Regions from separate parts of the Streptomyces sp. NPDC052225 genome, predicted to be linked through region 3. Evidence: riboswitches for the same ligand, from Rfam matches in the RefSeq annotation. Region 3 holds a riboswitch; each other region holds the start of a gene.

What was found. Region 3 has a riboswitch for cyclic di-AMP ahead of AB0L37_RS03005 (M23 family metallopeptidase). Riboswitches for the same ligand answer to the same signal wherever they lie in the genome.
Region 1: another riboswitch for cyclic di-AMP. It lies ahead of AB0L37_RS31690 (NlpC/P60 family protein); the one in region 3 lies ahead of AB0L37_RS03005 (M23 family metallopeptidase).
Region 2: another riboswitch for cyclic di-AMP. It lies ahead of AB0L37_RS14990 (M23 family metallopeptidase); the one in region 3 lies ahead of AB0L37_RS03005 (M23 family metallopeptidase).
Region 4: another riboswitch for cyclic di-AMP. It lies ahead of AB0L37_RS22555 (transglycosylase family protein); the one in region 3 lies ahead of AB0L37_RS03005 (M23 family metallopeptidase).

The regions. Positions count from the first base shown of each region.
Region 1 covers NZ_JBFAVD010000028.1:45,882-51,527, forward strand. The annotation lists gene AB0L37_RS31670 (peptidoglycan DD-metalloendopeptidase family protein) at 1-152, shown strand, start outside; gene pcrA (DNA helicase PcrA) at 182-2,653, opposite strand; gene AB0L37_RS31680 (hypothetical protein) at 2,747-3,124, opposite strand; gene AB0L37_RS31685 (hypothetical protein) at 3,130-3,366, opposite strand; cyclic di-AMP (ydaO/yuaA leader) riboswitch at 3,575-3,757, shown strand; gene AB0L37_RS31690 (NlpC/P60 family protein) at 3,765-4,946, shown strand; gene AB0L37_RS31695 (hypothetical protein) at 4,960-5,313, opposite strand; gene AB0L37_RS31700 (NlpC/P60 family protein) at 5,638-5,646, shown strand, end outside.
Region 2 covers NZ_JBFAVD010000008.1:143,562-149,207, forward strand. The annotation lists gene AB0L37_RS14975 (GNAT family N-acetyltransferase) at 1-1,904, opposite strand, end outside; gene AB0L37_RS14980 (HPr family phosphocarrier protein) at 2,094-2,375, shown strand; gene AB0L37_RS14985 (GntR family transcriptional regulator) at 2,569-3,255, opposite strand; gene AB0L37_RS14990 (M23 family metallopeptidase) at 3,484-4,272, opposite strand; cyclic di-AMP (ydaO/yuaA leader) riboswitch at 4,285-4,449, opposite strand; gene AB0L37_RS14995 (pitrilysin family protein) at 4,700-5,646, opposite strand, start outside.
Region 3 covers NZ_JBFAVD010000001.1:598,945-604,590, forward strand. The annotation lists gene AB0L37_RS02985 (hypothetical protein) at 1-258, shown strand, start outside; gene AB0L37_RS02990 (PLP-dependent cysteine synthase family protein) at 318-1,352, shown strand; gene AB0L37_RS02995 (MFS transporter) at 1,352-2,602, shown strand; gene AB0L37_RS03000 (PP2C family protein-serine/threonine phosphatase) at 2,712-3,827, shown strand; cyclic di-AMP (ydaO/yuaA leader) riboswitch at 4,041-4,176, shown strand; gene AB0L37_RS03005 (M23 family metallopeptidase) at 4,218-5,231, shown strand; gene AB0L37_RS03010 (aldo/keto reductase) at 5,364-5,646, shown strand, end outside.
Region 4 covers NZ_JBFAVD010000015.1:137,699-143,344, reverse strand. The annotation lists gene AB0L37_RS22570 (nucleoside triphosphate pyrophosphohydrolase) at 1-650, shown strand, start outside; gene AB0L37_RS22565 (cytochrome P450) at 881-2,140, shown strand; gene AB0L37_RS22560 (transglycosylase family protein) at 2,302-3,327, shown strand; cyclic di-AMP (ydaO/yuaA leader) riboswitch at 3,464-3,670, shown strand; gene AB0L37_RS22555 (transglycosylase family protein) at 3,675-4,358, shown strand; gene eno (phosphopyruvate hydratase) at 4,629-5,646, shown strand, end outside.

The DNA of each region.
Region 1 (5,646 bases), on a different contig from region 3:
GCGGCCCGGTGAAGGCCGGTGACGTCATCGCGCGTTCGGGCAACTCCGGCAACTCGACCGGGCCGCACCTCCACTTCGAGGTACGGCCGGGCGGCGGCTCGGCGATCGACCCGCTGCCGTGGCTGCGCAGCCACGGCCTCGACCCGACGTAAGCCCCCCTCGCAGCCCGCGACAACCCGGGCTACAACTTCTCGACCGGCGCGTACCGCAGCAGCAGCCGCTTCGGCTTGGGGTCGCCGAAGTCGATCGTCGCCTCCGCGTTCCCGCCCGAGCCGCCCACACCCACGACCGTGCCGAGTCCGAACTGGTCGTGCGTGACGCGGTCGCCGACGGCGAGGGACACCACCGGCTTCTCGTTCGTACGGCGCGTCGCGAAGGCGGGCGTCGTACGGGAGCGGGACGACGACAGCGACGCGGCGATGCCACCGCCGATGCTCTTCGTCGACGGCGCGGGCGCCGCGGCACCCTTGCGCTTCCACTCCAGGTGCGCTTCCGGGATCTCCTCCAGGAAGCGGGACGGCGGGTTGTACGAGGGCTGGCCCCAGGCGCTGCGCATCGAGGAGCGCGTCAGGTAGAGCCGCTCGCGCGCACGCGTGATGCCGACGTACGCGAGCCGCCGCTCCTCCTCCAGCTCCTTGGTCTGGCCCAGCGAGCGCATGTGCGGGAAGACGCCGTCCTCCATGCCGGTCAGGAAGACGACCGGGAACTCCAGGCCCTTCGCGGTGTGCAGGGTCATCAGCGTGATGACGCCGCTGCCGTCGTCGTCCTCGTCCGGGATCTGGTCGGAGTCGGCGACGAGCGCGACGCGCTCCAGGAAGTCGGAGAGCGTTCCGCCGCTCACGTCCTCCTGGTCCTGGTTCTCCTCGGCCGCGCCGGACTCCTGCTCGAACTCCAGGGCCACGGCGGCGAGTTCCTGAAGGTTCTCGATCCGGGTCTCGTCCTGCGGGTCGGTCGAGGCCTGCAACTCGGCGAGATATCCGGTCCGTTCGAGCACGGCCTCCAGGACCGTGGCCGGTCCTGCGCCGGACTCGACGATCGTACGGAGGTCCTCCATCAGCGTGTTGAACCGCTTGACGGCGTTCGTGGAGCGGGCCGCCATGCCGTACGCCTCGTCGACGCGGCGCAGCGCCTGCGGGAAGGAGATCTTCTCGCGCTGCGAGAGCGCGTCGATCATCGCTTCGGCGCGGTCGCCGATGCCGCGCTTCGGCACGTTCAGGATCCGGCGCAGCGGGACGGAGTCCTCGGGGTTCGACAGCACGCGCAGATACGCGAGGACGTCCCTGACCTCCTTGCGCTCGTAGAAGCGGACGCCGCCGACGACCTTGTAGGGCAGGCCGACGCGGATGAAGATCTCTTCGAAGACACGGGACTGCGCGTTCGTCCGGTAGAAGACGGCGACGTCGCCCGCCTTCGCGTCGCCCGCGTCGGTGAGCCGGTCGATCTCCTCGGCGACGAACTGCGCCTCGTCGTGCTCGGTGTCCGCGACGTAGCCGGTGATCCGGGCGCCCGCGCCCGCGTTCGTCCACAGGTTCTTGGGGCGGCGCGATTCGTTGCGCTCGATGACCGCGTTGGCCGCGGTCAGGATCGTCTGCGTGGAGCGGTAGTTCTGCTCCAGCATGATCGTCGTCGCGTCCGGATAGTCCTCTTCGAAGTCGAGGATGTTGCGGATCGTGGCGCCGCGGAAGGCGTAGATCGACTGGTCGGCGTCACCCACGACGCACAGCTCGGCGGGGTCGGAGTCGGCCGGGCCGACCAGCTCCTTCACCAGCGCGTACTGCGCGTGGTTCGTGTCCTGGTACTCGTCGACCATGACGTGGCGGAAGCGGCGGCGGTAGTGCTCGGCGACGTCCGGGAACGCGCGCATCAGGTTGACCGTCGTCATGATCAGGTCGTCGAAGTCGAGGGCGTTGGCCTCGCGCAGCCGCGACTGGTACATCGCGTAGGCCTGGGCGAGGGTCTTCTCGAAGCCGTCGGCGGCGGTGGCGGCGAAGTCCTCCTCGTCGATCAGCTCGTTCTTCAAATTGCTGATCTTCGCGCTGAAGGACTTCGGCGGGAACTTCTTCGGGTCCAGGTCCAGGTCGCGGCAGACCAGGGCCATGAGCCGCTTGCTGTCGGCGGCGTCGTAGATCGAGAAGGACGACGTGAAGCCGAGCTTCTTCGACTCGCGACGCAGGATGCGCACGCACGCGCTGTGGAAGGTGGAGACCCACATCGCGTTGGCCCGCGGCCCGACGAGGGACTCGACGCGCTCCTTCATCTCGCCCGCGGCCTTGTTCGTGAACGTGATCGCGAGGATCTGGCCGGGGTGGACGCCGCGCTCGGCGAGCAGGTAGGCGATCCGGTGGGTCAGGACGCGGGTCTTGCCGGAGCCCGCGCCCGCGACGATGAGCAGGGGCGAGCCGCCGTGCACGACGGCCGCCTTCTGGTTCTCGTTCAGCCCGTCGAGGAGCGCGGCCGGGTCGATGACCGGGCGCGGCGCACCGTCGCGGTAGTGGGCGTCCCGGGCCGGAGGCACGTCGAACTTCCCGCCGAACAGGTCGTCCGGGATCGGCTCCGGAGCTGCTGCGGGATCGGTGTCCTCGGGCGGCGGCGGGGGCTCCTCCGCGCCGCTCTGGAGGCTGGCCAGGAAGTTGTCGTCAAAGAGGCTGCTCATCGCCCTACGAGTCTAGGCCGCCCCACTGACACCCCGCCGCCGCCTTTGCGACACCGCTGGAAGACAGACTCCGGAATCCGGGAAAGTCGCAGGTCAGAAGGACAGAATCTGCCGGAACCGGCCGCCGGGCGACTTCTTTCCGCCCTCCAGGACGGTCCCGGCGCGGTCGGCCTTGGTGACGGTCCGGGCGAAGAGCCGGCTGACGTACAGATCGCCGTGTCCGTCGGCCGCGACGCCGGTGACCGGGCCGAAGCCGGAGGTCCAGCCGAGGATCCTGCCGCCGGGGCTGACCTTCCAGACGCGGGCGGTCGCCCTGGCGGCCTCGCCGTTCAGGTCGCCGACGTAGAGGTTGCCGTCGGGGCCGAGGGCGATCGAGGCGGGGACGGCCACGTGGCCGTTGCGGTTCGGGAAGACGGTGAACGGCTTGGCCCTGCCGCCCGGCGACACCACGACGAGGTCGTCGCCCGCCACGTCCGCTACGACGGGGCGCCCGAGACAAAGACGCCGTCGAGGCCGGTCGCGAAGCCGCCGTCCTTCGTCGCGCCCGACGACAGCCCGGGGACGAACGACGCCTTCCTCCGGCACCCGCCGCCGTCCTGGTCGAGCTTCGCGACGCCCGCCGAGGTGCCGATACAGGTGTCGCCCTCGGGGCCGCCCTCGCCCGCTCCCGCGGTGGCGGGGCCGTACTGCGGACAAGTCGGCGGACTCCGCAACTCCGGGGAAGGCTCCGGTCAATCTACGGACAATTCGGCGCAGATCCCTCCGGATTGACCACGTACGGCCGGGCGCGGGCCCGAGGAGTAGCCAAGGTCACGAAAATGTATCGGGCATATCGAACATCAACCTTCACAGCAGCAACACCAGTTGGCTACGGTGCTGCGCGGGCAGTCCGTCCCCCCGCCCGCGAACAACGCGGCGACCGGACAGCCCCCGCTGAGTTCCGTACGCCGCAAGGCAGGGAACCGGGGACCCACCGACCTTGGGGTGAATCGGCCCAACGGCCCGGCAGCACCGGGCAGTTGACCGTAGGGCAGCCTTCCGCACGACGAGCACCACCCGCCCGAACCCGACAGCTAACCCGGTAGGCGGACCATGGAAGGAGTCGCCTGCCTTGGCGTCGCACCGCAAGCCGCGCAGCCGGTCCCGGATATCCGGCGGCCTTCGTACGACACCCGCCGTCGGCATCACGACCGCCGCGCTCACCTCCGTCGCCCTGCTCTCGCAGACGGCCCAGGCCGCCCCCACGCAGCCCCACAAGCCGAGCATCGAAGAGGTGCAGAAGAAGGTCGACACCCTGTACCGGCAGGCCGAGGTGTCCACGCAGAAGTACAACGCGGCCAAGGAACGGACCGAGGGCAAGAAGAAGCAGGTCGACAAGCTCCTCGACGACATCGCGCAGCGCACCGAGAAGATGAACACGGCGCGCCAGAAGCTGGGCCGGTTCGCCGCCGAGCAGTACCGCACGGGCGGCATCAGCGACACGGCGACGATGTTCCTCGCGGACGACCCCGAGGACTATTTCTCGCAGCGCCAGCTGATGAGCCGGCTCACCGACGAGCAGAAGAAGGCCGTCGACGACTACCAGGTCCAGCAGCGCACCACGGCGAAGAAGCGCACCGAGGCGCAGGCCAGCCTCAAGGACCTCACCACGTCGCAGACCGAGCTGAGGACCACCAAGCAGGACGTGCAGACCAAGCTGTCCGACGCGCGGGAACTGCTCTCCAAGCTGACGGCCGAGGAGAAGGCGCGCCTCGCGGCCATCGAGAAGGCGAAGCAGGAGGCGGCCGAGAAGAAGGCCGCCGAGCTCGCCGCACAGCAGAAGGCCGCGGAGGAGGAGAAGCGGAAGGCCGCCGAGGAGGCCGCCGCCAAGGAGCAGGGCTCCACGGACTCGTCGGACTCCTCCGGGTCCGCCTCGGACACGTCCGACTCGTACGCCACCAAGGCGGCGAAGGCGCTCGCGTTCGCCAAGGCCCAGGAGGGCAAGCCGTACGTGTGGGGCGCCACGGGCCCGGACTCGTACGACTGCTCGGGGCTCACGCAGGCCGCGTGGAAGGCGGCGGGGATCTCGCTGCCGCGCACCACCTGGGACCAGGTCGAGGTCGGCACGACGGTGCCGCTCTCCGACATCCAGCCGGGCGACCTGGTCTTCTTCTACGACGACATCAGCCACGTCGGCCTCTACCTCGGCGACGGCATGATGATCCACGCGCCGAAGCCGGGTGCGTACGTCCGCGAGGAGTCCATCTACTACGACGGCACGTCGTCCATCCACAGCGTGGTGCGGCCCGCCTGACCCCTCGGATCCCTCAGGTCCACAGAACGGCGATGAAGATGTTCGCGATCGTGAGTCCGCCGACGGTCGCGAACAGGGCCTTCTCCGCCTTCTCCTCGTCGCGCTTCACGTACACGATGCCGAGGATGACGATGAGGATCGCCAGCTTCACACCGATCTTGATGTTGTTCACGGTGTTGTCGTCGGCCTGATTGAGGCCGACGAGGGCGACACCGGTCACCAGCATGGTCAGCGCGCCGTGCAGCATGGCCTTGTTGAAGCGGGCCGCGCCCTGCCCCATCGCGGACATCTGCGTGAGGAAGCCGCCGAGCAGGGAGGCGATGCCGATGATGTGCAGGCCGACGAAGATGTGGATGAGTACGTCCATGAGGCGGAGCGTAGCCAAGCGGTGATCGCCGGCCGTCACCGCTCCCCCATGGACTCCACCGCACCCCACCCGGACATCCGCGGGCACGCGACTGTCACTCTCCGACACCGCTCACAACAAACGGGCCAGTTGCGAACAATCCGCCACCAACCCGTTACGCCGAGGTTTAGCGTCCTTCCTCAGGTGACCGGCTCCCCACCGCCGCCCGGGCCAGGGGCGGCAGTCGGACACCACCGCCGAGAAAGGTCCGGCGGCGGCCCGCTCCCCCTGTGCGGGCCGCCGCCGGACGCGTAAGCAGGACGTTCCGAAAGGACGTGGCGTCACGTGCCGGCA
Region 2 (5,646 bases), on a different contig from region 3:
GCGGGCTGCGCGCCCGGCGCGTTCGGACCCGTGCTCGCCGCGGCGGACAGGGCCTCGGCGAGGCCGCCCAGCTCCACGTGGACGACGAGCACCGGCTTCGTGGGCACGGTCGCGGCGGCGGCGCTCAGGGCGGCGGCCAGCTCGGCGTCCTCGGTCGGGTCCTCGCCCACGGTGGGCATGGCGGTGACGACGACGGCGTCGGTCTTGTCGTCCGCGAGCGCGTCCTCCAGGGCTGCGCGGAAGTCCTGTGCGGAGGCTCCGGTGGTGAGGTCGCGCGGCGGCTTGGGCCGCAGTCCTTCGGAGAGGCACACGTCGTAGGTGAGCAGGCCGAGCGACTCCGAGTTGCCCAGGATGGCGACGCGCGGTCCCGCCGGGAGCGGCTGGCGCGCCAACAGGAGCCCCGCGTCGACGAGTTCGGTGATGGTGTCGACCCGGATGACCCCGGCCTGGCGCAGCAGGGCGGAGACGGTGGCGTACGGGAGGCGGGTGGCCCGTACCGCGTGCCCGGTGGGGGCGATCCCGCTGTGCCGCGCTCCTTGCACGACCACGAGGGGTTTCGCGGCGGCGGTGCGGCGGGCGAGGCGGGTGAACTTGCGCGGGTTGCCGATCGATTCGAGGTACATGAGCGCGACGTCCGTGTCCGGGTCGTCGTACCAGTACTGAAGGACGTCGTTGCCGGAGACGTCCGCGCGGTTGCCCGCGGAGACGAACGTGGAGACGCCGGTGAGGCCGGTGACGCCCCCGCCGCGCCGCTGGAGTCGCGCGAGGAGGGCGATGCCGATGGCGCCGGACTGGGCGAACAGGCCGATGCGGCCCGCGCGGGGCATCTCGGGCGCGAGCGAGGCGTTGAGCCGTACGCCCGGGGAGGTGTTGACCACACCGAAGGCGTTGGGACCGACGATGCGCATCCCGTAGGAGCGGGCCTGGCGGACCAGCTCCCGCTGGCGCTCGCGTCCTTCGGCGCCGCTCTCGGCGTATCCGGCGGAGATGACGACCAGGCCCTGGACGCCGCGCTCGCCGCATTCGGCGACGACTTCGGGGACGTACGGGGCCGGGACGGCGACGACGGCCAGGTCGACGTGGTCGGCGGGGTCGATATCGCGGACGGAGCGGTAGGCGGGGACGCCGTCGAGCTCCTTGAAGTCCTCTGGGTAGGCCTTGTTCACCGCATACATGCGGCCCGTGAAACCGGCGTCCTTCAGGTTGTCGAGAACGCTGCGGCCCACTCCACCGGGTGCACGCCCCGCGCCGATCACGGCGACCGATCCGGGCGCGAGGAGACGCTGCACGGAACGGGCCTCGGCGCGCTGCTCGCGGGCGCGCTGCACGGCGAGGGACGCCTCCGTGGGCTCCAGGTCGAACTCCAGGCGGACGACGCCGTCCTCGAAGCTGCGCTTCTGGGTGTACCCGGCGTCCGTGAACACCTTGATCATCTTGGTGTTGGCGGGCAGCACCTCCGCGGCGAACCGGCGGATGTCGCGCTCGCGGGCGACGGCCGCGATGTGCTCCAGAAGGGCGGACGCCACACCGCGCCCCTGGTGGGCGTCCTGCACGAGGAAGGCGACCTCGGCCTCGTCGGCCGGCATGGAGGCGGGCATGCCCTTCGCGTCGATCCGGTCGTAGCGCACCGTCGCGATGAACTCGCCGCCCACCGTGGCGGCGAGCCCGACCCGGTCCACGTAGTCGTGATGGGTGAAGCGGTGGACGTCCTTGTCGGACAGCCGCGGGTAGGGCGCGAAGAAGCGGTAGTACTTCGACTCGTCCGAGACCTGCTCGTAGAAGCTGGTCAGGCGCTCGGCGTCCTCGGTGGTGATCGGCCTGATCCGCGCGGTGCCGCCGTCGCGCAGCACGACGTCGGCCTCCCAGTGGGCGGGGTAGGCGTGCCGGTCCGACGGGGTCTCCATGCCGCAAGGGTAGGGCGGGCCACCGACAAGCGGGCAGTGCGCGCACGGGTCGCGTCGGGCGCGTGGGGAAGGCAGGCTATGGAGGGCCGAACGGCCGTGCGCGCAAAGGACCTGGGTCCGCGTCGAGCACGTTCGCCGGTGTGTGAGAATGGTCTAGACAACCGTGAGACACCTGAAGGGCAGCATCACATGGCTGAGCGCCGCGTCAACGTCGGCTGGGCCGAGGGCCTCCACGCCCGCCCCGCCTCCATCTTCGTCCGCGCGGCCACCGCGTCCGGCGTCCCCGTGACGATCGCCAAGGCTGACGGCAACCCGGTCAACGCCGCCTCCATGCTCGCGGTGCTCGGCCTGGGCGCCCAGGGCGGCGAGGAGATCGTCCTGGCCTCCGACGCCGAGGGCGCGGACGCCGCTCTCGACCGTCTGGCGAAGCTGGTCGCCGAGGGTCTCGAGGAGCTCCCCGAGACCGTCTGAGCCGTCGCTCGCAGCAATAACAGCGGAGCCGCGCGATTCCCCCCGGGGCGCGCGGCTCCGCTGTTTTGCTTTCCCCCTCCGGCCGCATCTGCATTTACGTACGACAGAATGCGCACCGGAAATCGAAGGGCAGCGTCAATTACTCCGCGGCCCATTCGACGAATAGTGCACTTCTTTGTATACGGCTCCCCTGTTAATGGCGGAGCCCTGCTGTGTTTACGGGAGGTTGCAAAGTCCTCACACGCTCGCCCGCGCGGGGGACGCGCAGCCGGTGGGCCGCCGTGGCCCGCTCGGTGTGCAGGGCGGTCAGAGTGCGGGCGCGCTGCGCGTCACCGCGCGCCACGGCGTCGACGATCGCGCCGTGCTCCGCCCAGGACTCGGCGGGCTGGGCCGGCGTCTCCACGGCGTACATCCAGGCGATCTTGTGGCGGAGCTGGGTGAGCAGGGTGATCAGGCCGGGGCTGCCGGAGGCCTGCGCGAGCGTCTCGTGGAACCAGCCGCCCAGGGAGCGCAGATCCTCGCTCTGACCTCGCCTGGAGCGCTCCTGGCCCAGCCTGACCAGGCCGCGCAGGACCTTCAGGTGGGCCTCCGTGCGGCGCTGCGCCGCGCGGGCCGCGCCCAGCGGTTCGAGCAGCATCCGGATCTCCAGGAGGTCGGCGGCCTCCTGCTCGGTGGGCTCGGCGACGCACGCGCCCGCGTGGCGGCGCGTGACGACGAACCCCTCCGCCTCCAGGGTGCGCAGCGCCTCGCGGACCGGCACCCGCGAGACTCCGTAGCGGCGCGCGAGCAGTTCCTCGGTGAGTCTGCTGCCGCGCTCGTAGACCCCCGCGACGATGTCGTCGCGGATCGCCGTGCATACCGAGTGCGCGGGAATGCGCATGACCCGACCTCCGCCTTAATCCCCGCGAAACGCGGTCGATTGACGCCCCTGCAAGCGCGATTGACGCTCGATCAGCGCGCTTGCCATGTGACTCTATTCCACCGTCCTTGAATTTCCGACGGCAGCCCTGAATCCATGGATATTTTTTGGACAGGAGCGGCGTGCACACGCGAAAGCCCCGGCTCGGCGAGCCGGGGCTTTCGTGAGGTCGTCCGAACGGGTCAGCCGTCAGACACTGACGCCGTGCGAGCGCAGGTACGCGACCGGGTCGATGTCCGAGCCGTACTCGGGGCTCGTGCGGGCCTCGAAGTGGAGGTGCGGGCCGGTGACGTTGCCCGTGGCGCCGGAGAGGCCTATCTGCTGGCCCGGGGTGACCGACTGGCCCACGGAGACGCCGATGGACGACAGGTGACCGTACTGGGTGTACGTGCCGTCGTTCATCTTGATCACGATGTTGTTGCCGTACGCGCCGCCCCAGCCGGCCTCGACGACGGTGCCGGAGCCGACGGCGTGCACCGCGGTGCCGCTCGCGGCGTGGAAGTCGATGCCGGTGTGGCTGCCGGAGGACCACAGGCCGCTGCTCGCCTTGTAGGCGGTGGAGACGTACGAGTTGGAGATGGGCGCCACGTAGGTGTTGAGGCGCTTGCGCTCGGCCTCACGCGCGGCGCGCTCCTTGGCCTCGCGCTCCTTCTTGGCCTTCGCCTCGGCGGCGCGCCTCTCGGCCTCGGCCTTCTTCTGGGCCTCCTCGGCCGCCTTCTTCTCGGCGGCGGCTTCGGCGGCGGCCTTCTTCTGCGCGGAGGCCTGTGCGTCGATCTGGTCGGCCAGGGAGTCGCCGATGGCGATGGCCTGCGTCAGGCCGTTCTGGTCGGCGGCCGCGGAGTCTGCGGCGAGAGCGGGGGCGGCGAAGCCTCCGATGACACCGGTCGTGGTGAGCGCCGCGACGCCCGCGACCTGCGCGGTGGTACGCGTGAGACGGCTCGGACGACGGTGCTTCCCGGTGGCACGGGTGAACGCCATGAAGGGGTTGATCCTTTCCTTCCCTCTCGCCTACCGGGTTAGCTGACGGGTTCGGAGCAGGAAGGTCTCCTACGGGCTCCCTCCCCTCGCGGGAAGAGCGCCCGATTCACCCCAGGGACTGCGGTGGGTCCCCGGCTCCCCTGGCTCGCGCCATGGGGGACTCGGCGATGACTGTCCGGTGTCGCGGGCGCGACGTGTGTCTGGCGGACAGCCGGACCGACGCTAAGCGGGACATCTTTCAATCAACAAACGGATCCCGGCTTTTGTAGTGCATGCCACAGAGCAGACAGGCAACCTCCGCCTCAATTCGGACATATGCGATCGATAGCTAGTCGAGAGGCGGACAACTGCGGACGTGAGCGACACCACGAAGCCCCGGTGGCCTATGCGGCCACCGGGGCTTGCGGTCTCCTGCGGGTCGTCCGGGTCAGCCGGTGACGACGCTCACCTCGCCGATCCCGAGCGCCTTGACGGGCTCCTCGATCTGCGCGGCGTCGCCCACCAGGATCGTCACCAGACGGTCGGCCGGGAAGGCGCTCACGACCGCCGCAGTGGCCTCCACGGTGCCCGTGGCGGCGAGTTGGCGGTACAGCTGCGCCTGGTAGTCGTCCGGCAGGTGCTGCTCGACCTGGTCGGCGAGCGTGCCGGCGACGGCCGCGGCGGTCTCGAACTTCAGCGGGGCCACGCCCACCAAGTTCTGCACCGCGGTGTCGCGTTCGGCGTCCGTGAGGCCCTCCGCGGCCAGCGTGCGCAGGACCTTCCAGAGGTCGTCGAGCGCGGGCCCGGTGTTCGGCGTGTCCACGGACCCGCTGATGGCGAGCATCGCGGCGCCCGTGCCGTCCGGCGCCGAACGCAGCACCTGGGCGAAGGAGCGCACTCCGTAGGTGTAGCCCTTCTCCTCGCGCAGAACCCGGTCGAGGCGCGAGGTGAGGGTGCCGCCGAGGCAGTACGTGCCGAGGATCTGCGCGGCCCACACGCGGTCGTGCCGGTCGGGTCCGATGCGGCCGATGAGCAGCTGCGTCTGCACGGCGCCCGGGCGGTCCACGATGACGACGCGTCCGGTGTCGTCGGCGGTGACCGGCGGGACCGGGCGGGGCTCGGTGGTGTCGCCGGTCCAGGCGCCGAGCGTGTCCCCCAGGAGGGCGTCGACGTCGACGCCCGTCAGGTCGCCCACCACTACGGCTGTAGCGGTGGCAGGGCGTACGTGCTTCTCGTAGAAGGCGCGTACGGCGGCCGCGTCGATCGCGGTGACGGTCTCCTCGGTGCCCTGGCGCGGGCGCGACATGCGCGCGCTCGCCGGGAAGAGCTGCCGGGAGAGCTCCTTGGCCGCGCGGCGGGCCGGGTTGGCGCTCTCGTGCGGGATCTCGTCCAGGC
Region 3 (5,646 bases):
GGCTCCTGTCACGAGGGGTTCGACACCGGCGCCGTCGCCCACCACGACCACCATCAGTGCGCCCCCGCGGAGCAGCACGTCGCCGCGGCGCAGCCGTCCGGCGACAGGGAGCGCGGCGGCGGGCCCTGTGTCGAGGAGCGCGGTGACGCTCCCCGGCCTTTGGTGGCGTACGGCACCGCTCCCCGGCCGCGCGGCGCCCCGCCGCCCATCGCGGCGGGCCACCGTCTTCTCATCGCCCTGGGTGTCGACCGGAACTGAGGCGCGCCCGCCTCAGCACCTCCGAACGACGGATCACCCGATGGGAAGGGCCACCACCCATGCTCGGAAAGCTTCAGCCCACGGCCGCACCGGCCGCCGTGGGGAACACGCCCGTGCTCGCGATCGACGGCTACTGGGCCAAACTCGAAGGCTTCAACTTCGGCGGCATCAAGGACCGTGCCGCCCTCCACATGGTCGAAAGGGCGCGGGAACGGGGGGAGTTGAGGCCCGGCGGCGCCGTCGTCGAGTCGACCTCCGGCACTCTCGGGCTCGGGCTCGCGCTCGCCGGCGTGCACTACGGGCACCCCGTGCACGTGGTCACCGACCCCGGACTCGAACCCCTCGTGGAGCGCATGCTGACCGCGCACGGCGCCCGCGTCCACGTCGTCGACGCCCCGCATCCGGTCGGCGGCTGGCAGCAGGCGCGGGTCGAGCGGGTCGCCGAACTGATGGAGCGGATGCCCGGATCGTGGTGCCCGAACCAGTACCACAACCCCGACAACCCGGGCGCGTACACCGGTCTCGCAGCCGAACTCGCCGAGCAGCTCGGGCAGTTCGACGTCCTGGTGTGCGCGGTGGGGACCGGCGGGCACTCGGCGGGGCTCGCGCGGGCGCTGCGCGGGCGGCACCGGATGCCCGGCCTTGAGCTGGTCGGCGTCGACTCCGTCGCCTCGACCATCTTCGGGCTGCCCGCGGGCCCCCGCCTGATGCGCGGGCTCGGCTCGTCCATCCACCCCGCGAACGTCGACCACGCCGCCTTCGACGAGGTGCACTGGGTCGGCCCGGCCGAAGCGGTGCGCAGCGCACGGGAGCTGGCGGGGCGGCAGTTCGCGACCGGCGGCTGGAGCGTGGGCGCGGTGGCGCTCGTCGCCGGGTGGCTGGCGCGGACCCGGCCGGCCGGGACACGGATCGTGGCCGTCTTCCCCGACGGGCCGCAGCGCTACTTCGACACCGTCTTCAACGACGAGTACTGCGCGCGACACGGGCTCCTGGACGCGCCGGTGCCGGACGCGCCGCGGGAGGTCGCGGGCCCTGAGCCGGGGATCACCGCGTGGTCGTACGCGGTGCGCTGCCGCACGGCGGGGGTGCGCTGATGGCCGCCGCGGGTACGCACGTCCTCGTCCGCACACGGAAGTTCGACCCGGCCGTACGGCTGCTCTTCGTCAACCAGTTCTCCATCAACCTCGGCTTCTACATGCTGATGCCGTACCTCGCGGCACACCTGTCGGGCCGGCTCTCCCTCGCGGCCTGGGCCGTCGGGCTCGTGCTCGGCGTACGGAACCTGTCGCAGCAGGGGATGTTCCTGGTCGGCGGTGCGCTCGCGGACCGGCTCGGGTTCAAGCCGATGATCGTCGCCGGGTGCGCGCTGCGGACGCTCGGCTTCGGCGCGCTCGCCTTCGCGGACACGCTGCCGGTCCTCATCGGGGCGTCCGTCGCGACCGGGCTCGCGGGCGCGCTGTTCAATCCGGCGGTACGGGCGTACGTCGCCGGGGAGGCCGGAGAGGAACGCCGCGTGGAGGCGTTCGCCCTGTTCAACGTCTACTACCAGGCGGGGATCCTGCTCGGGCCGCTCGTCGGGCTCGCCCTGACCGGCGTCGACTTCCGGCTGACGTGCGCGGTGTCGGCCGCCCTGTTCGCGGTGCTGTCCGTGGTGCAGACGGTGCGGCTGCCCGCGCGCCACCGCACGGCGGTGCCCGAGGCGGACGGCGACGGCAAGGGGCAGTGGGCGACCGTCCTCGGCAACCGCGCCTTCTGGCTGTTCTCACTGGCGATGACATCCTCGTACGTCCTGTCCTTCCAGATCTATCTCGCGCTGCCGCTCACCGTGGAACGCCTGGTCGGCGGCGGTACGGCCGGGCAGGTCGCGACCAGCGCGCTGTTCGTGGCGTCGGGGCTCGTGGCGCTCGCCGGGCAGTTGCGGATCACCGACTGGTGCCGGCGGACCTGGAGCCGCGAACAGTGCCTGGTCGCCGGGCTCGGGCTGATGGGCGCGGCGTTCCTGGTGCCGGCGGCGGGCGGCACCGGGTGGGTCGGCGTGGCCGGGCTCCTGCTCTGCGCGGCGGGCCTCGCCGCGGCGACGGCGGTGCTCTACCCGTTCGAGATGGACACGGTCGTCTCCCTGGCCCGGGGCCGCTGGGTCGCCACGCATTACGGGCTCTACAACACGGTGTGCGGGGTGGGGATCACGGTGGGGAATCTGGGGGTGGGGGCGCTGATGGGGTCGGGGGCGGTGTGGTGGGTGCTTGCGGGGGTGGGCGGCCTGGGGGCCGTGACCCTGCGCCGTCTCGCCCGGGTCACGGGGCTCCGCCCCGGGCCCCGCTCCTCAATCGCCGGAGGGGCTTGAAGAGAAAGGGGGGTAACCCATACGGCCCACCCTGCTAGCCCCCGCCCCGCACCCCGGGAAACCTTGGTGAGACGCCCGGAGAGCGGGCGCGGAGCCGGTAGGAGACGTGGTGGGGCAGCGCGGAGGAGGCAGGCACAGATACGCGTCGGACACCGGCGCCACCCGTGCCTTCCTGCGACTGCTCCCCGTCCTGCTCATCGTCTGCGGCGCGGCCTACGAGTACTTCACCCCGTCGGGGTTCTCCGGCGCGCCCCTGTTCAGCGCGGCGCCCCTGGTCGCCGCCCCGTTCTTCTCGCTGCGCGGCACACTCGTGGCCGGACTCGTCTCGATCGCCGCGATCGTCGCCGTCCACCTCAGATACACGGGCGAGTTCGGCTCCGACGTCATCACGGAGATCGCCACCGTGGCCACCGTGTGCGCCCTCGCCTGCTTCATCAACCGGATCGTGCGGCGCAGCGACGAACAGCTGGCGTCCGCGCGGCAGATCGCCGAGGCCGCGCAGCTCGCCGTGCTGCCCGTGCCCGCGGGCCGGATCGGCGGGCTCGCCATCGCCGCGCGGTACGAGGCCGCGCAGGCCGGGGCGTTCATCGGCGGGGACCTGTACGCCGTGCAGGACACCCCGCACGGTGTCCGGATCGTCGTCGGTGACGTACGCGGCAAGGGGATGGGTGCGGTCGCCGCCGTCGCCGTGGTGATCGGCGCGTTCCGGGAGGCCGCCGAGCAGGAGGGCAGCCTGGAGGCGGTCGCCCAGCGCCTGGAGCGGGCGCTCGCGCGCGAGGGCACCCGGCGCAGCGGCATCGACGACTTCGAGGGATTCACCACGGCCGTGCTCGCCGAGATCCCGCACGGCGGCGGCTTCGACAGGGTCGTCCGCATCCTCAACCGCGGCCACCCCGAACCCATCGTGCTGCTCGGCGACGGCACCGTACGCGTCATCGGACCCGACGAGGCGGCGCTCCCGCTCGGCATGAGCGAACTCGGCAGCTGGCCCGACCGGGCCACCGAGGCGGGCTTCCCGGCGGGCGCCACTCTGCTGCTCTACACCGACGGGCTCTCCGAGGCGCGCGACGCGGACGGCGTCTTCTACGATCCGGCGGCCCGCCTCGCCGGGCGCATCTTCCCCGGACCCGAGGAACTCCTCGCGGCGCTCTCGGAGGAGGTGCGCGCGCACACCGGGGGCGGCGCGACCGACGACATGGCACTGCTCGCCGTACGACGGCCGTGACTCTCCGCGCTCTCCGCATAACAATTGACACACCGTCAGCTGAAGGGCGTGTTCGCGCGGTCGGCCAAGTCGACCCGTTCCGCCCGGTCTTCGGCCGTTAAGTCCAGGCCAAAGAAGTGAACGATCAGTGGGAACGGCTTGGAATTAGTGTCGGCTGTCTATTAACGTTCGATAACGCAGCGCGGTCGTCCCAGCCGTCACAAGAGATGGCTCCGTGCGCACACGCCTAATCCCGAAAGGGAGCCGGGGAACCACCAACTTGGGGTGAATCGGACGTACTTCACGTCCGTAGGAGACCTTCCTGCTCCGAACCCGTCAGCTAACCCGGTAGGCGAGAAGGAAGGAAAGGAGAGCGCCTTCGTGGCGTCGAACCGTCCTGCCCCCGAGTTCTTGCATGCCTCCACCGACGGTGACTTCGGTGCCGAGAGTGTCGCGCAGGAGAACTGGGAGGAGTGGAACCCCACCGAGGAGTCCGTCCGCCCCGTCCGCGGCAAGCACCGCGTCGCCCGGCAGCGCGGAGGCCTCGCGCGCAGCTCCACGGTCCTCGGCGTCGGCGTGATCGCCGCCGTCGGCGCGGGCGGCATCGCCACCGCGCAGGGCGGCAAGCCCGCGGTCCAGATCTCCATGCCCGACCTGTCGGCCGTCAAGGACTCCCTGCCGGAGGCCAAGTCGCTGCCCGGCGTGGGCGCGCTGATATCCGACGACTCGGACGGAGCCCCCGCCGCCGCGGCCGCCCCGCTCACCACCATGGGCACCGGCAGCGGCCAGACCGACGCAGGCGAGACGCTGCGCGCCCGCATCATGCAGCAGGCCGAGACGCAGCAGGACGCCGCCGACGCCGCCGAGAAGCAGGCCGCCGAAGAGGCAGCCGCGCAGAAGGCCGCCGAGGAAGCCGCCGCGAAGCAGAAGGCCGCCGAGACCAAGGCCGCCGCCGAGAAGAAGGCGGCCGAGGAGGAGGCGCGCAAGAAGGCCGAGGCCGAGCGCCTCGCCAAGCTCGCCAAGAGCTACAAGATCCCGGTCGCCTCGTACACGATCACCGGCACGTTCGGGCAGCCCGGCGCCATGTGGTCGTCCGGCTACCACACGGGCCTGGACTTCGCCGCTCCCACGGGTACCCCGATCTACGCCATCCACTCCGGCACCGTCACCGAGGCCGGCTGGAACACCGCGTACGGCTACCGCACGGTCATCACCCTCGACGACGGCACCGAGCTGTGGTTCTGCCACCAGTCGTCGATGAACGTCACGGTGGGCCAGAAGGTCTCCACCGGCGACGTCATCGGCCGCGTGGGCGCCACCGGCAACGTCACGGGACCGCACCTCCACCTGGAGGTCCACCCCGGCGGGCAGGCCACCGGCATCGACCCGGCCGCCTGGCTGCGCGACAAGGGCCTCACTCCCTGAGAGCCCGCCTTGTGACCCCGGCGGTCCTGGCGGCAACCCCCCGACGTCAGGGCTGCCGGTTTTACCCACCTTTGGCGGGCTGACCTCGCTGTCTACGGAATACCGCATTCTGTACGTCTGTTGAGCCGACACATGACTTCTCTTCGCAAGCTCGGCTCCTCGGACCTCGAGGTCTTCCCGCTCTCCCTCGGCGGCAACGTCTTCGGCTGGACCGCCGACGAGGCCACCTCGTTCGCGGTGCTCGACGCGTACGTCGCCGGGGGCGGCAACTTCATCGACACCGCGGACTCGTACTCGGCCTGGGTCGAGGGCAACGAGGGCGGCGAGTCGGAGACCATCATCGGCAAGTGGCTGGCGTCCCGCGGCAACCGCGACGACGTCGTCGTGGCCACCAAGGTCGCCCGCCACCCCGACT
Region 4 (5,646 bases), on a different contig from region 3:
TGCCGTCGCTCGAACTGCTCCCCGGCTCGTACGACCTGCCCGGCGCCCGCCTCCTCGACCTCGTCCAGGTCATGGACCGCATCCGCCGTGAGTGCCCCTGGTCGAAGCTGCGCACCCACGAGGACCTCGCCAAGTACGCCATCGAGGAGGCGTACGAGCTGGTGGAGGCGATCGAGACGGACGACAGGGAAGAGCTGCGCGAGGAGCTCGGCGACGTCCTGCTCCAGGTGGTCTTCCACGCCCGCATCGCCGAGGAGGACGCCGACGAGCCGTTCTCGGTGGACGACGTCGCGGGCGGCATCGTCGACAAGCTCATCCACCGGCATCCGCACGTCTTCGGCGACGAGAGCGCCGCCACCCCGGAGGAGGTCCGGGAGATCTGGCTCCGCAAGAAGGGCGAGGCCAAGCGCCGGGCCTCCGTCACGGACGGCGTCCCGCTCGGGCAGCCCGGCCTCGCCCTCGCGGCGAAGCTCGGCTCGCGCGTCCGTACGGCCTCTCTGGATGTTCCGGTGCCCGTGGGGTCGGGGGTCGGCTACGAGTTGCTGGCGCTTGCCCTCCGGGCGGAGGCGGAGGGGGTCGACCCCGAGGCCGCACTCCGTGCCGCGGCCCGCGCTTATCGCGACGCGGTCCGCACCGCCGAGGGGCTTTAGGTCTCGTCGCGGCTGCGGGTGGGTGGGGGCTGGTCGCGCCGTTCCCCGCGCCCCTGAAATGCCTGCGCTTCGCGCGCATTTCCCCGATCAAGGCCAGGCGGCGAAGCCGCCGGCCTTCAGGGGAGGCTGCGCGCAGCGCATGCCTCAGGGGCGCGGGGAACGGCGCGACCAGCCCCCACCGAACCCGCACCCGACAACCCGCCCCCCTACCCGGCGGCTACCGTCAAGGCGTGACCGAAAGCCCCGCCCCCCAGACCCCGGCCGCCCCCGAACTGTTCACCTGGGAGTTCGCCAGCGACCCGTACCCCGCATACGCCTGGCTCCGCGAACACGCCCCGGTACACCGCACCACCCTCCCGAGCGGCGTCGAGGCCTGGCTGGTCACGCGGTACGCGGACGCCCGTCAGGCCCTGGCCGACCAGCGGCTCAGCAAGAACCCCGACCACCACGACGAGCCCTCCCACGCCAAGGGCAAAACGGGCATCCCGGGCGAACGCAAGGCCGAGCTGATGACGCATCTGCTCAACATCGACCCGCCGGACCACACCCGCCTGCGCCGCCTCGTGTCGAAGGCGTTCACCCCGCGCACGGTGGCCGAATTCGCGCCCAGGGTCCAGGAGTTGACCGACCGGCTCATCGACGAGTTCGCGGCGAAGGGCGAGGCCGACCTGATCCACGACTTCGCCTTCCCGCTCCCCATCTACGCCATCTGCGACCTGCTCGGCGTCCCGCGCGAGGACCAGGACGACCTGCGGGACTGGGCGGGCATGATGATCCGCCACGGCAAGGGCCCGCGCGGCGGGGTCGCCCGCTCCGTGAAGAAGATCCGGAACTATCTCGTCGAGCTCATCCATCGCAAGCGCGACGAGCCCGGCGACGACCTGATCTCCGGCCTCATCCGCGCCTCCGACCACGGCGAGCACCTCACGGAGAACGAGGCCGCCGCGATGGCCTTCATCCTCCTCTTCGCCGGTTTCGAGACGACCATCAACCTCATCGGCAACGGCACGTACGCCCTGCTGACCCACCCCGAGGAGCGCGAACGCCTCCAACTCGCCCTGAAGCAGGGTGAAACGGATCTCCTGGACACCGGCATCGAGGAACTGCTGCGCTTCGACGGCCCCGTGGAACTGGCCACCTGGCGGTTCGCCACCGAGCCCCTGCGTATCGGAGGCCAGGACATCGGCGTCGGCGACCCGGTCCTCGTCGTGCTCGCCGCGGCCGACCGCGACCCGGAGCGCTTCGCCGAGCCCGACACCCTCGATCTCTCCCGCCGCGACAACCAGCACCTCGGCTACGGGCACGGCATCCACTACTGCCTAGGCGCCCCGCTCGCGCGCCTGGAGGGAAAGACCGCCCTGGCCTCGCTCTTCACGGCTCTGCCGGACCTGCGACTTGCGGAGGAACCGGACGATCTGCGCTGGCGCGGCGGGCTCATCATGCGCGGACTGCGCACGCTTCCGGTGGAGTTCACGCCCCGCCAGAACTGACGGGCCGTCAAAGCTGTGACTTTCACGTGATCTCCGCTGCATCGACTTGTGACAAGCGTTCGAGTGCCGCTACGTTCACCAGTCATCGCGACACATGCACAACCGTCACCTCCGCACCACTCGTCGCGTGCAGCAGCAACAGTCTCGCGAAAGGCAAACGCATGCTCTCCGGGAACGGTCGTCACCGTCGCCCCCGTCAGGCCCCTGCTCTGATCGTCGCCGCCGGAGTCACCGGCAGCGCCATCGCGATCCCGCTGCTCGCCGCGACGAACGCGAGCGCCGCCTCCACCCATGCCTGGGACAAGCTCGCCGAGTGCGAGTCCGGCGGCCAGTGGAGCCTGGACGCGGGCAACGGCTACTACGGCGGCCTCCAGTTCTCGCAGGAGATGTGGGAGCAGTACGGCGGCCTCGACTACGCCCCGCGCGCCGACCTGGCCAGCCGCTCGCAGCAGATAGCCGTCGCCGAGAAGGTCCTCGACGCCAGGGGCACGGCCGCCTGGCCGAGCTGCTCGCTCGCCGCGGGCCTCAGCAAGAGCGACGACTCCGCCGACGTCGACCCGGGTACGAGCCCCTCCCCGCAGGCGTCCGATGCGGACACGTCCTCGGGAGAGAAGAATCACGACGGGTCGGACGACTCGGACACCGCATCCGACGGCGCGTCAACTGACGCCTCGGGGGATACCTCCGGTAACGGCACCGACGGCGACAAGAGTGACACCGCGGCCGACGAGAGCTCGAACAACTCGGACAAGTCGGAGCAGAGCGCCACAACTCCCTCGGCCGACCCGGGCGATTCGGCCGGCCCGGCCGACTCGGCGGACCCCGCCGACGCGTCCGGCTCCGTCGATCCGGCCGCCCCCGAGTCCTCCGCCTCGGCCACCCCGGACCCCTCCGCCACCGGCGGCGACGCCTCCGCCGCCGGCCGCCACCGCGGCGACCGGGCCGCCGACGACGACGCCGACTCCCGTACGGGAGAAGGCCGTCACGCCTCCCGCGACGACAAGCGCGGCGACGGGACCTACACGGTCCGCTCCGGCGACAACCTCTGGGACATCGCCGACGCGCAGGACGTGGACGGCGGGTGGGCCGCGCTCTACGACCGGAACAAGAAGGAGGTCGGGTCCGACCCGGACCTCATCATTCCTGGTCAGAGTCTGGATCTTGGTCTCGAATCGGTCGAAAAGTAGCGGGAGTTCGGGACGCATTGATGGTTGTTTGTCCGCTTTGGCGCAAGTGAGAGATGGGTCTCAAAGGGCCTGATCGTCTTTGAAATCGGGCGGATCCACTGCTTACGGTCGTGACCGCTCGCCACAGCGGGCCCCGATGGACGTCACGCCGAATCCTGCCAACGTCCGTACGGGAACAGTCGACGCGTCAGCGCCGTAGGCAGGAGCGGGGGACCCAGGTAAGCGCCGTACGAGGTCGACGACTTCGGACGGCTAGGGGTTAAGCCGCGCACAAGGATGCGCGGCCGGGCACTCACTGGCCCGAACCCGACAGCTCACCTCGTAGGCGTCGGTGAGGGGATCTCTCCATGCTGCTTTCCAGCAAGGGCAAGCACCGCCGCCCGTCCAAGGCCGTCCGTGTCGCCACGCTCGCCGGTGTCGCCGGTGCCGCCGTCGCCGTCCCGCTGATGGGTGCCACCTCGGCCTCCGCCGCGACCACCTCCGAGTGGGACCAGGTCGCCCAGTGCGAGTCCGGTGGCAACTGGTCGATCAACACCGGCAACGGCTACTACGGCGGCCTCCAGTTCTCGTCCTCCACGTGGGCCGCGTACGGCGGCACCGCCTACGCGTCCTCGGCCGACCAGGCCTCCAAGGCGCAGCAGATAGCCGTCGCCGAGAAGGTCCTCGCCTCCCAGGGCAAGGGCGCCTGGCCGAGCTGTGGCGTCAACCTGTCCGGCGCGTCCACCGGCAACTCCGCTCCGGCCGCCGAGACGCAGCAGCAGGCGCAGCCGCAGCAGCAGGCGCAGCCCAAGCAGCAGGAGCGCTCGGACTCGTCCACGACGACCCGCTCCGAGAAGCGCGAGACCGTCACGACCCCGACCGGCCAGAAGGTCGAGAAGGGCGACGGCGAGTACAAGGTCAAGTCCGGCGACACCCTCGGCGAGATCGCCGGCGCGCACGGCACGACCTGGCAGAAGCTGTTCAAGCTGAACAAGGACATCGTCAAGGACGCCGACCTGATCTACCCGGGTCAGCAGCTCCACCTGAAGTAGTCCGCAGCCGCACCCTTATAGGGAGTCCCGGCATCGGCGGACGCCGAGGACCCCGCCCCGTCCCCACGGGCCGCTCGCACCGCGACCCCCGTTCCGGAATCCGGAACGGGGGTCGCTGTTTTTGTTCCGTTCAGGAACATTTCGCTCACGGCGTTGTCCAAGGGACGGTCGGTCGGCTGGCCGATGCCCCGGAGGCGGTTAGGCTCAAGGGGTCGAGGCCGTGCATCGCGGCCCCGCATAGCCCGCGTCACATCCCAGAAGGAGATGCTCGTGCCGTCCATCGACGTCGTCGTAGCCCGGGAAATCCTGGACTCCCGAGGCAACCCCACGGTCGAGGTCGAGGTCGGCCTCGACGACGGCAGCACGGGTCGTGCTGCTGTCCCGTCCGGCGCCTCCACCGGTGCCTTCGAGGCCATCGAACTCCGTGACGGTGACCCCAACCGTTACCTCGGCAAGGGTGTCGAGAAGGCGGTCCTCGCCGTCATCGAGCAGATCGGCCCGGAGCTCGTCGGCTACGACGCCACCGAGCAGCGCCTGATCGACCAGGCGATGTTCGACCTGGACGCCACGGACAACAAGGGCTCGCTCGGCGCCAACGCCATCCTCGGCGTCTCGCTCGCCGTCGCGCACGCCGCGTCCGAGGCCTCGGACCTGCCGCTGTTCCGCTACCTCGGTGGCCCGAACGCGCACCTGCTGCCCGTCCCGATGATGAACATCCTGAACGGTGGGTCGCACGCCGACTCCAACGTCGACATCCAGGAGTTCATGATCGCCCCGATCGGCGCGGAGTCCTTCTCCGAGGCGCTGCGCTGGGGCGCCGAGGTCTACCACACCCTCAAGAAGGTGCTGAAGACCAAGGGCCTGTCGACCGGCCTCGGCGACGAGGGCGGCTTCGCCCCGAACCTGGAGTCGAACCGCGCCGCGCTCGACCTCATCCTCGAAGCGATCAAGGAGGCCGGCTACATCCCCGGCCAGCAGATCGCGCTCGCCCTGGACGTCGCCGCCTCCGAGTTCTACAAGGACGGCAAGTACCAGTTCGAGGGCAAGGAGCGCTCCGCCGCCGAGATGACGGAGTACTACGAGGAGCTCGTCTCCGCGTACCCGCTCGTCTCCATCGAGGACCCGCTGTACGAGGACGACTGGGCCGGCTGGAACGTCATCACCGAGAAGCTGGGCGACAAGGTCCAGCTCGTCGGCGACGACCTCTTCGTCACCAACCCGGAGCGTCTGGCGCGCGGCATCGAGGAGAACTCGGCCAACGCCCTGCTCGTCAAGGTCAACCAGATCG